Regions from separate parts of the Stenotrophomonas sp. YJH_SMC_79 genome, predicted to be linked through region 1. Evidence: predicted binding sites of a transcription regulator. Region 1 holds the regulator's gene; the other holds the start of a gene.

Region 1 (4,924 bases):
AAGCCGGGCAGGAACACGAGATGCAGGCATTCCTCGCTGCTCAGGCGGGCAGCGGCCTCCGGGTCGATCAGGCCCTTCTCGCGCGCCTTGGCACGCAGCTTCTCGGGGTCGATGCCGGCGCCATCGTCCTGCACCTCGATGCTGACGTAGTCACCTTCCTGCTGGGCGGACAGGCGCACATGGCCCATCCGCGGCTTGCCCTGTGCTTCACGCAGGTCGGGCATTTCCACGCCGTGGTCGATGGCGTTGCGGACCAGGTGCACCAGCGGGTCGGCCAGCGCTTCGACCAGGTTGCGGTCGAGCTCGGTCTCGGCACCGACCAGCTCAAGGTCCACTTCCTTCTTCAGCGAGCGGGCGACGTCGCGGGCGACCTTGGGGAAGCGCGAGAACACTTTGCCCACCGGCTGCATGCGGGTACGCATCACGGCCGACTGCAGGCGCGCAGTGGCGATGTCCAGCGTCGATACGGCGCGATCCAGCTCCTCGTCGCGCAGGCGTGCACGGAGGGTCTTCAGGCGGTTGCGGGAAAGCACCAGTTCGCCGATCAGGTTGACGATCGCATCCAGGCGCTTGGTGTCCACGCGCACGGTGTGCTCGGCCTCGGCCATCGGCTTGGCCGCTGGCTTGGCTGCGGGCGCCGGGACAGGTGCCGGGCGCGGTGCTGCGGCGGGTGCCGCCGCGATGGCGGCAGCAGGCTTCGCGCCTGGCGCAGCACCGCCGTGCAGCTGGTCCAGCAGGGCTTCGAACTCGTCTTCGCTGATCAGGCCGTCGTCGGCCTTCTTCGCTGGCGCGACCGCAGTCGGCGCGTTGCCGCCGTGCAGCTGATCGAGCAGGGCCTCGAATTCGTCGTCGGTGATCAGATCGCTGCCGCCTGCCGCAGGCGCGGCCGCAGCGACCGGCGCGGCAGTGCCACCGTGCATGTCGAACTGCGCGATCAGGTCCGGCGGCGCATAGCCCGGCTCGGTACCGGAGGACACGGCGTCCAGCATCGACTGCAGGTAGTCCAGCGACTGCTGGGCGGCGTCGAAGTGGTGGGCCTGCAGTACCGCCTGCCCGGCACGCGCGATGCCCAGGGCTTCTTCAGCGGCGTGGCACAGCTCGACCATGGCGGTGACGCCAAGGAAGCCGGCGCCGCCCTTGAGCGTGTGGTAGCCGCGGAACACCGCGTTGAGTTGCTCGGTGTCCTGCGGTGCCTGCTCCAGCGACACCAGCTGTTCGCCCAGGCGATCCAGGATTTCCTGGGCCTCGATGATGAAATCGGCAGTGATGTCGTCGGATACCGCGCTCATGCTTACAGCCCCAGATCCGACAACAGGTCGTCGGCGTCGTTCTGCGAGACCGCGTGGCGGTCCAGTCCCTTCAGTGCCGGCCCGGCCAGTTCCGGATCGGTGCGATGCTGTTCCGGCGGCAGGCCGAGTGCGCCAAAGCCCTCGTGCACGCGGCGGACGATGCCGACCACGCGACGGATGATCTGCCCGGTCAGGTCCTGGTAGCTCTGGGTCAGGGCGATCTCGGTCAGGTTGTGGCGGATGCGCTCGAGCTGCGTGTCCTGGCCCGGCTGCAGGCCTTCGGCGCGCAGTTGTTCGGTCAGGCTGCGGCATTCCTCGGCCAGGTCCAGGGTGCGGTGCGTGGCCTGTTCGGTCATCGCCACCACGTGGTCAAGGCGTGCGCAGGCGTCGTCCAGCTCACCGGCCTCGCTGGGTACGGTCGGCAGTTCACCCAGTGCCTGTCCCAGCTCGCGGGCCAGCCGCGAGAGGCCGCTCATCATCGGCTGCGTACGCAGCGCGACCAGTCCGTCGATGCGTTGCCGCCAGGCGGCTTCGTCACCGGACTCCAGGGCGTCCAGGGCTTCCTGCAGGCGCAGGGCGAGGGCGTTCTTGTCGACCGTGGTATCCATCAGGCGCTGGCCGCCAGGCGTTCGAAGATCTTGCCGAGCTTCTCTTCCAGCGTCTGCGCGGTGAACGGCTTGATGATGTAGCCGTTCACGCCGTTCTGGGCGGCTTCGATGATCTGCTCGCGCTTGGCTTCGGCGGTGACCATCAGCACCGGGAGGGTCTTCAGCTTGGCATCGGCGCGGATCGCCTTCAGCAGTTCGATGCCGGTCATCACCGGCATGTTCCAGTCGGTGACCACGAAATCGAACGGCTGGCTCTGCAGCAGCGACAGCGCGGCATGCCCGTCCTCGGCTTCGGCGGTGTTGGTGAAGCCCAGATCGCCCAGCAGGTTCTTGACGATTCGACGCATGGTCGAGAAGTCGTCGACGATCAGGATGCGCATGTTCTTGTTCAAAGCAGAGTTCCTTTGTTGTTCATTCCGGGCGGCCGGGGGCAGCCGCCTCGGGCATGTTCATTCTTCCAGGCCGGCGTCGGCGGCCTCGAAGATTTTCAATCGGCCCCGCAGGCGCAGTACCGCCTGGCCGTGGATCTGGCAGACCCGCGACTCGCTCACGCCGAGCACCGCGCCGATCTCCTTCAGGTTCAGTTCCTGCTCGTAATAGAGCGAGAGCACCAGCTGTTCGCGCTCGGGCAGGTGGCCGATGGCCTTGCCCAGCTCGCGGCCGAACTCGCCGCGCTCCAGCACCTGCTGCGGGGTCGGGCCGCCCTGGGCGACGGTGTCCAGCTCGCCCTGGTCCTCGATGCGCGACTCCAGGCTCAGCACCTGGCCGCGTGCGGCGTCTTCCATCAACCGCAGGTATTCGGGCAGCGGCATCTCCATCGCGGCGGCCACTTCGGTGGCGCTGGCGGCGCGGCCACTGCTCTGTTCCAGGCGACGGATGGTGGCGGCGGCATCGCGGGCACGCCGGTGCACCGAGCGCGGCACCCAGTCGCCACGGCGGATCTCGTCGATCATCGAACCGCGGATGCGGATCGAGGCATAGGTTTCGAACGAGGCGCCCTGGTCGGCGTCGTAGCTGCGCGAGGCTTCGATCAGGCCCATCATGCCGGCCTGGATCAGGTCGTCCACTTCAACGCTGGCCGGCAACCGCGCAGCCAGGTGGTGGGCGATGCGCCGCACCAGGTCCGAGTGCTGGGCGATGACCTCGTTGGCCGCCGAGCGCTGGACCTCCCGGTACTGGGCTGCGCCTTTCATGCGGCCACCCCGCGCTGCTTGAGGATGCGCTCGAGGAAGAACTCGACGCCGCCACGCGGTTCGGTCGGCGCCTGCCAGCGTGCGGTGCGGCGCGCGATCTCGGTGATCGCCAGCGCGGCCGGGCTGGACGGATAGGCCTTCACCACCGGCTGCTGGCGCTGCACCGACAGGCGCAGCCAGTCATCCTGCGGCACGCAGCCCAGGTAGTTCAGCGAGACATCGGCGAGGAACTTCTCGCAGACGCGGGTCAGCTTTTCGTACAGCACGCGGCCCTCGTTCGGGTCGCGCACCATGTTGGCCACCACCTGGATGCGGTCCACGCCGCGCTCGCGCGAGAGCACCTTGATCAGCGCATAGGCGTCGGTGATCGAAGCCGGTTCGTCACAGACCACCACCACGGTGTCCTGCGCGGCCTGGCAGAAGGTCAGTACGCCGTCGGTGATGCCCGCGGCGGTGTCGACCACCATGATGTCCAGTTCACGTTCCAGCTCGGAGAACACGTTGACCAGGCCGACGTGCTCGGCCGGGGCCAGCTCGGCCATGTGCCGGCGGCCGGATGCGGCCGGCACCACCAGCACGCCGTTCGGGCCTTCGACGATGACGTCGTCCAGCGAGCAGCGACCGGCGACCAGGTCGGCCAGCGTAAAGGTGGGGTTCAGCCCCAGGATCACGTCGATGTTGGCCAGGCCAAGGTCGGCGTCCAGCAGCAGCGTGCGCTTGCCCATGCCGGCCAGTGCCACGGCCAGGTTCGCGGACACATTCGTCTTGCCCACGCCGCCCTTGCCGCCGGTCACGGCAATGGTGCGCACAGGGCCGAGCGGCTCGCTGCGGGTCGCCGACAGCGGGAAGGTCTTGGTCAGCTTGGCGTACTCACGCGACGGCATGGTTCAACTCCGGGTTGCAGGGCATATCGGCCGCTCGGCGCAAATCTTCAAGGCGAAGTACAAGATTGGCTGCACTGGCCCGATGCAGGTCGTCCGGAACGTCCTGGCCATCGGTCACCCAGGTGATCGGCAGGGCGTGGTCCACGGCCACCGACAGGGCGTTGCCGAAGCGGCCGGTCTCGTCCAGCTTGCTCAGCACCAGGCCCTGCAGGTTGGCGGCGCCGAAGCGGCGGACCACCTCGTCCATGTCGCCGAAGCTGGTGTTGGCCGGCAGCACCAGCAGGGTGCGCACCTGGCGGGCGGCACGCAGCCACTGCAGCTGGGCGGCCAGTGCGCGGTCGCGCGGGCCCAGGCCGGCGGTGTCGATCAGTACCAGCTTGTAGTCCTTCAGGCGTTCCAGCAGCTGGTCCAGGTCGGTGCCGCTGTTGGCCTCGTGCACCGCGATGCCGAGCTGGCGGCCGTAGCCGTACAGCTGTTCGCGGGCACCGATGCGGGTGGTGTCGGTGGTCACCAGGGCGACGTCACGCGGCGCGTGTTTCTCGGCGAAGCGCGAGGCCAGCTTGGCGATGGTGGTGGTCTTGCCGGCGCCAGTCGGGCCGACCAGGGCGATCACGCCGCCTTCTTCCAGCGGGTCGACCGGGGCGATCGGCAGCTTGCGCGAGATCAGCCCCAGCATCAGGCCGCGACCACGGTGGGCTTCGGTCTCCAGCGGAATCTGCATGGCCACGTCGCGGGCCAGGCCGGCATCAAAGCCGTACTCGTCCATCAGGTCCAGCGCGGTGGCGCGTACCGGGCAGCCGCGCAGGCGCTCGTCGGTGAAGCGGTTCATCTCGCGCTCGATCACCTGGCGCATGCCGGCCACTTCCTGGCGCAGCTGGCGGATCTCGGCGTCGTCCTGGGCGACGACGGTCAGCGTCGGTGCCGGGGCCAGCACGGGGGCCGGACTGGCT
Region 2 (4,924 bases), 930 kb from region 1:
GCTCAGGTCATGCAGCTTGAAGAAGTTCAACAGCTGGCGGCGGCCACTGTCGGCGTCGAACAGCCACGGCGCACGACGGCGCACGCCGGTGCGCTGGCGCAGGAATTCCGGCCAGTTTTCTTCGTCGGGCACCAGCAGCTCGGCCGGCTCCAGTCGGGCCAGCTCGGCTTCCAGCGCGTCGTCGGTTTCCACTTCATTTACCAGGAAGCGGCCACCGGCCAGGTCGGCCCAGGCCAGGCCGTAGCCCTGCTTCGTGCGCGACAGCGCCATCAGCAGGGTGTCGCGGCGCTCGTCCAGCAGCGCCTCGTCGGTGACCGTGCCGGGGGTGACGATGCGCACCACCTTGCGCTCGACCAGGCCCTTGGCCAGCGCCGGGTCGCCGATCTGCTCGCAGATCGCCACCGACTCGCCCAGCGCCACCAGCCGGGCCAGGTAGCCTTCATAGGCATGTACCGGCACGCCGGCCATCGGAATCGGCGCGCCGCCGGAGCTGCCACGCTGGGTCAGGGTGATGTCGAGCAGGCGCGCGGCCTTGCGCGCGTCGTCGTAGAACAGCTCGTAGAAGTCGCCCATGCGGAAGAACAGCAGCAGGTCCGGGTAGTCGGACTTGGCTGCGAAGAACTGCTTCATCAGCGGGGTGTGTTCGGCGGACTTGTCTTTGGACATGGGACTCGTGGATCTGGGCGTCCGGCCGCGCCGGAGGGCGGCGGCAGCGGAGCAGGTACAGGGCCGTCCATGGTAACTGCTGGGGCCGGTGGACGCCGCTGCGGTTGGCGGGCACTCCCCGTGCAGGGCACGCAGTCAGGCCGGAACCAGGGTGATCTGCCGGTGGCTGGCGAAGATCTCCATCACGATCTCGAAGTAGGTCGGGCCTTCGCCCCGTTGCAGCGTGTCCAGCTGGCGGGCAATGGCCTGCGTATTGAAGCTGCCCGGTGTGTCGAGCTTGGCCTGCAGCCATTGGCGGGTGGTCTCCACGCCCAGGGCCGTGCGGCTGTGGGCGATATCGCGCCAGATCAGCGTGGCCTGCGCCTGGCCGGCCAACGCGCCATAGCCGCCATGCAACAGATCGTCCAGAGCATCCAGGCTCGGTCCGAGCTGCCAGTCCTCGCCGGCCATGAACACGCGGTTGATCTCCGCGTACAGGCTGGCGATGTCATTGATGGCGCTGCCTTCGATCTGCAGGACGAGTTTCATGCGCCACTGTAGCGTTGCCTGCGGCCCTCCGCTGGCCTTCAACACAGGAACCAGGACCCGGAATAGTCCGGGCGGCCTTGATCATGGAATCGGTTCTACGACTGGAAAGCGTGTCAAGCATGCAATGACACATGCGCTTCCAAACCCCGCAACGTCGACGCATGCCGTTTTTTTCGTTGCGGATGGAGCCTGGTTGATTTCTCTCGTTGCCGAGACCGGGAGAATGAAGGGAACGGCGATGCCTGGAGATTCGGGAGCACACATCGGCCCAACGGGGCGAGTGATCAGCCTTGCTGGCGGGAACAACGCGAGAACTATTGTTGAACCTGGTGCCAGCAAAATAAAATTCGGGTGTCACTGTACGGTGAGGTGTTGGTGATCTGTCCACGTTGTGAGCAAGGTGAGATGCTTGAGGCTCACGTCAAGGAGAGTGGTGTTCAGATATTTGTCTGCGACGAATGTGATGCCTTCTGGTTTTCTTTGATGGATATCGGCGTTTCTCCGTTCAGGGATCTTGAGACGTATCTTGAGGAGAATTCGATTGCTCCATTTTGGGAGTCAATTTCCGTGGATGAGCGCCGGTGATGCTTTGATGCACGTGAGTGAGTGGGCGAAGATGGCCGCCAGCCGCGAAGTGCTGGCGAAGGAACTATCCGTCTGAAGGTGGATGTCTTCGCTATCCAGCGCAGGGCGGTTGCGCCCGATCGGCCGCAAGCGGCATCCCAAGGAGCCTATTGATGAGTGACGCGTTTGAGATTGTCATGGAGGCGGTCCCATCGGTTCATGTGTCCACGCTGCTGGAGGAGATGGCCCGCATGGCTGAGTCCGTTTCGTCGACCGGGTGGGAAGGTGAACCCATCGCGGCTGGCGAGCACTCTGCAGGACGTTTCCATGAGTTTCCGTATGGCTCATGCATGGCCCAACAAGTAAAGGGCTTCCGATTGGGCTCGGCTGTTCATATTCCCATGCTGTTGATTCGTGTCATCAGGTTTGAAGGAATGGTGAGCATCGAACTGTCATTCGATATGGAGTGGGCGGATATCGGTGTCGCGATGTCGGAACTCCAACGGCATTTTCTGGAATTGAAGACGCTGAGTGGATCGCGAACCGTATACGGTGGCATGGAGCCCGCTCAGGATCTGGAGACCAGATTCTTCACTGACGATGAGTGCGGTCCCTTGGGGGGCACCGGTGCCTGATTCAGGCCGGGGATCGCTGTCCTGCGAGGGAGTGGCTTGGCTCTCTGAAAGGCTTGCGACCATTCACGATGAGCAGAGGGAGATTCGCCCAGTTCGCGGGCGAACATGTCGTCCTCCGCATGGGAGAGCTGTTCCTGGCGTTCCATTGTTGATGGAGATGGCGTTGCGGAGGAGCGCGCTGCAATGATGCCTGAGGTTGTCAGGAATGTTCTTCATTACTCCTATGGCTATTCCATGGGGTCACTGTGGATCAACATGAACGTTGAGTTGGAGGGGCGTGACGTCACCTTCGAGCAGCAGACGGAAGCGTTCTTTTCGATGCTGAAGTTGCTGATGATGGAAGGTAAGCTGAAGCTGGCTTCGCAAGGCGTCTTCGCCGATGGGGATGTTGATGGGCAGTTGGGTGCGCTTCGCCGCGCATGGCCGGCCGCCAGAGATCAGGCGGATCTCGATGAGCACGGGTTCTGGTTCCTTTCGGATGCGCCGTTTGGATTGGTCTGGATGTCACCTGAAGGCGACGTCTGGAGCTGAAATGCCTGATGCCGCTGCGGCAGTGTGCTCCTGAGGATGTCTGTGGCATCCAATGGAAACTTCAGGGGGGCACGTTGCTCACCCGGCCACTGCAGAGGCGGGTCTCATGCGGGTATGTGTGCGATGTTCGGACGGTACATGCATTCTGTTGCATTGATTCATCGAAATGCGGTTCCCACAGCCGGTTTCGTGAGCTGCGCGTGACGATAATCACCAGTCCCTCGTCATTCCGATATTCCTGAAAGATATAGCGCTTGCCGTTCCGGGTGCGTTTCACACCTGTCTGCACAGTTCCAGAGTTTTGGATCGATATAATAATATCGACCCATAAAGTTTCCCCTGCCTGCGCCGCCATCGATCGTACGGCCATGATCAAGGGAATTGAGATGCTCGCCTTACGCAACCTCCGAGTGGGATCCCGGCTGGGTGCCGGGTTTGGTCTGCTGCTGCTGTTCATCGTGGCCATCGTCGGCCTGGCGCTGTACGGAAATCACCTGAAGTCTGCCCAGTTCGAGAAAGTGGTGGACGTCAACATGGTGAAGATGCGGCTGTTGAACGACATGCTGGATACCAACAACGCAGTGTTGATGCACCGCCGGCTGATGGTGATCAAGCGTGGCGAGGATTTCGACAAGGATTATCAGAAGGCGCAGGAGCTGTCGCGGACCTACGACGGCATCTGGGCCAAATACATCAAGATTCCGCGTGATGCCACCGGCGATACCCTGGTTGCGAAGATCGACGCGGCACGCAAGGCCACCGATGCCTCCACCCAGCATCTGCACGAGCGCATGAAGGCCGGTGATTTCGACGGCGCGGCCAAGGAACTGCTCGCCGAGCATGGGCTGGCAACCGCTTGGAACGAGGCCATCTCGACATTGCTGCGGCATCAGGAAGCGCTGACCGAGCGCAGCCGCGAGGAATACCGTTCAACCGAATCCTGGACCGGCACGTTGTCGATCGTGTTCGGTGCGTTGAGCCTGGTACTGGGCTCGCTGGCCGCGTGGGCCATCACCCGCAGCCTGACCCGCCCGCTGGAGGGTGCGGTGAAGCTGGCCGACGGCATCGCCAACGGGCGGCTGGACAACAGCATCGACGCGTCCGGCAACGATGAGGTGACGCAGCTGCTCAGGTCGATGCAGCGCATGCAGGCGCAGTTGCAGTCGGTGATGGCGGCGCAGGGCGAGCTGGCCCGCCAGCACGATGCGGGCAGCCTCAGCTATCGCATGGACGAGAGTGCCTTCCCCGGCGACTACGGGCGCATGGTACATGAGACCAATGCGCTGGTCGGTTCGCACGTGCAGGTGCAGAACCGGCTGATCGAGGTGATGAAGCACTATGCCCGTGGCGACCTGTCGGTGGACATGGATCCGTTGCCGGGCGAGAAGGCGGCGATCACCCAGGCAATGGACGAGACCAAGACCAGCCTGTCGGCGATCAACAGCGAGATCCGCCGGCTGGCGACGGCCGCGGCGGCAGGCGACTTCAGCCTGCGCGGCGATGAAGATCGCTTCGCCTATGATTTCCGCGACATGGTGGCCGGGCTCAATCGCCTGATGCAGACCACCGACGAGAACCTGGTGCAGGTGTCGACCCTGCTGCAGGCGATCTCGCGCGGTGACCTCACCGTACGCATGCAGGGTGACTTCCACGGCGTGTTCGCCCGCATGCGCGATGACTGCAATGCCACCGTCGATCAGCTCAAGCAGATTGTCGGCCGCATCCAGTCCAGCGCGTCCAGCATCAACCTGGCGGCAGGCGAGATCGCCTCGGGCAACACCGATCTGTCGCGGCGCACCGAGCAGCAGGCGGCGAACCTGGAAGAGACGGCTGCGTCGATGGAGGAACTGACCTCCACTGTGAAGCAGAACGCCGAGCACGCACGCCAGGCCAACCAGCTTGCCATCGGCGCGCATGGCGTCGCCTCGCAGGGCGGCGAGGTGGTGGGCCAGGTGGTCACCACGATGTCGGCCATCGAAGCCTCGTCGAAGAAGATCGCC

What was found. Region 1 encodes FliA, which starts transcription of late flagellar genes. Its sites were predicted from a motif close to TAAAGTTTNNCNNNCNNNGGCCGATAA; they were not measured.
Region 2: the regulator FliA is predicted to act here: its motif matches at 3,253-3,279, upstream of AC5P57_RS02245 (methyl-accepting chemotaxis protein).

Annotation. Positions count from the first base shown of each region.
Region 1 is NZ_JCAFRK010000001.1:1,377,554-1,382,477, forward strand. Features, by position in the region: gene AC5P57_RS06735 (chemotaxis protein CheA) at 1-1,289, opposite strand, end outside; gene AC5P57_RS06740 (protein phosphatase CheZ) at 1,292-1,897, opposite strand; gene cheY (chemotaxis response regulator CheY) at 1,897-2,289, opposite strand; gene AC5P57_RS06750 (RNA polymerase sigma factor FliA) at 2,347-3,090, opposite strand; gene AC5P57_RS06755 (MinD/ParA family ATP-binding protein) at 3,087-3,974, opposite strand; gene flhF (flagellar biosynthesis GTPase FlhF) at 3,961-4,924, opposite strand, start outside.
Region 2 is NZ_JCAFRK010000001.1:450,046-454,969, forward strand. Features, by position in the region: gene mutS (DNA mismatch repair protein MutS) at 1-666, opposite strand, end outside; gene AC5P57_RS02230 (barstar family protein) at 802-1,194, opposite strand; gene AC5P57_RS02235 (Cdi1I family immunity protein) at 1,932-2,393, shown strand; gene AC5P57_RS02240 (DUF596 domain-containing protein) at 2,577-2,924, shown strand; gene AC5P57_RS02245 (methyl-accepting chemotaxis protein) at 3,311-4,924, shown strand, end outside.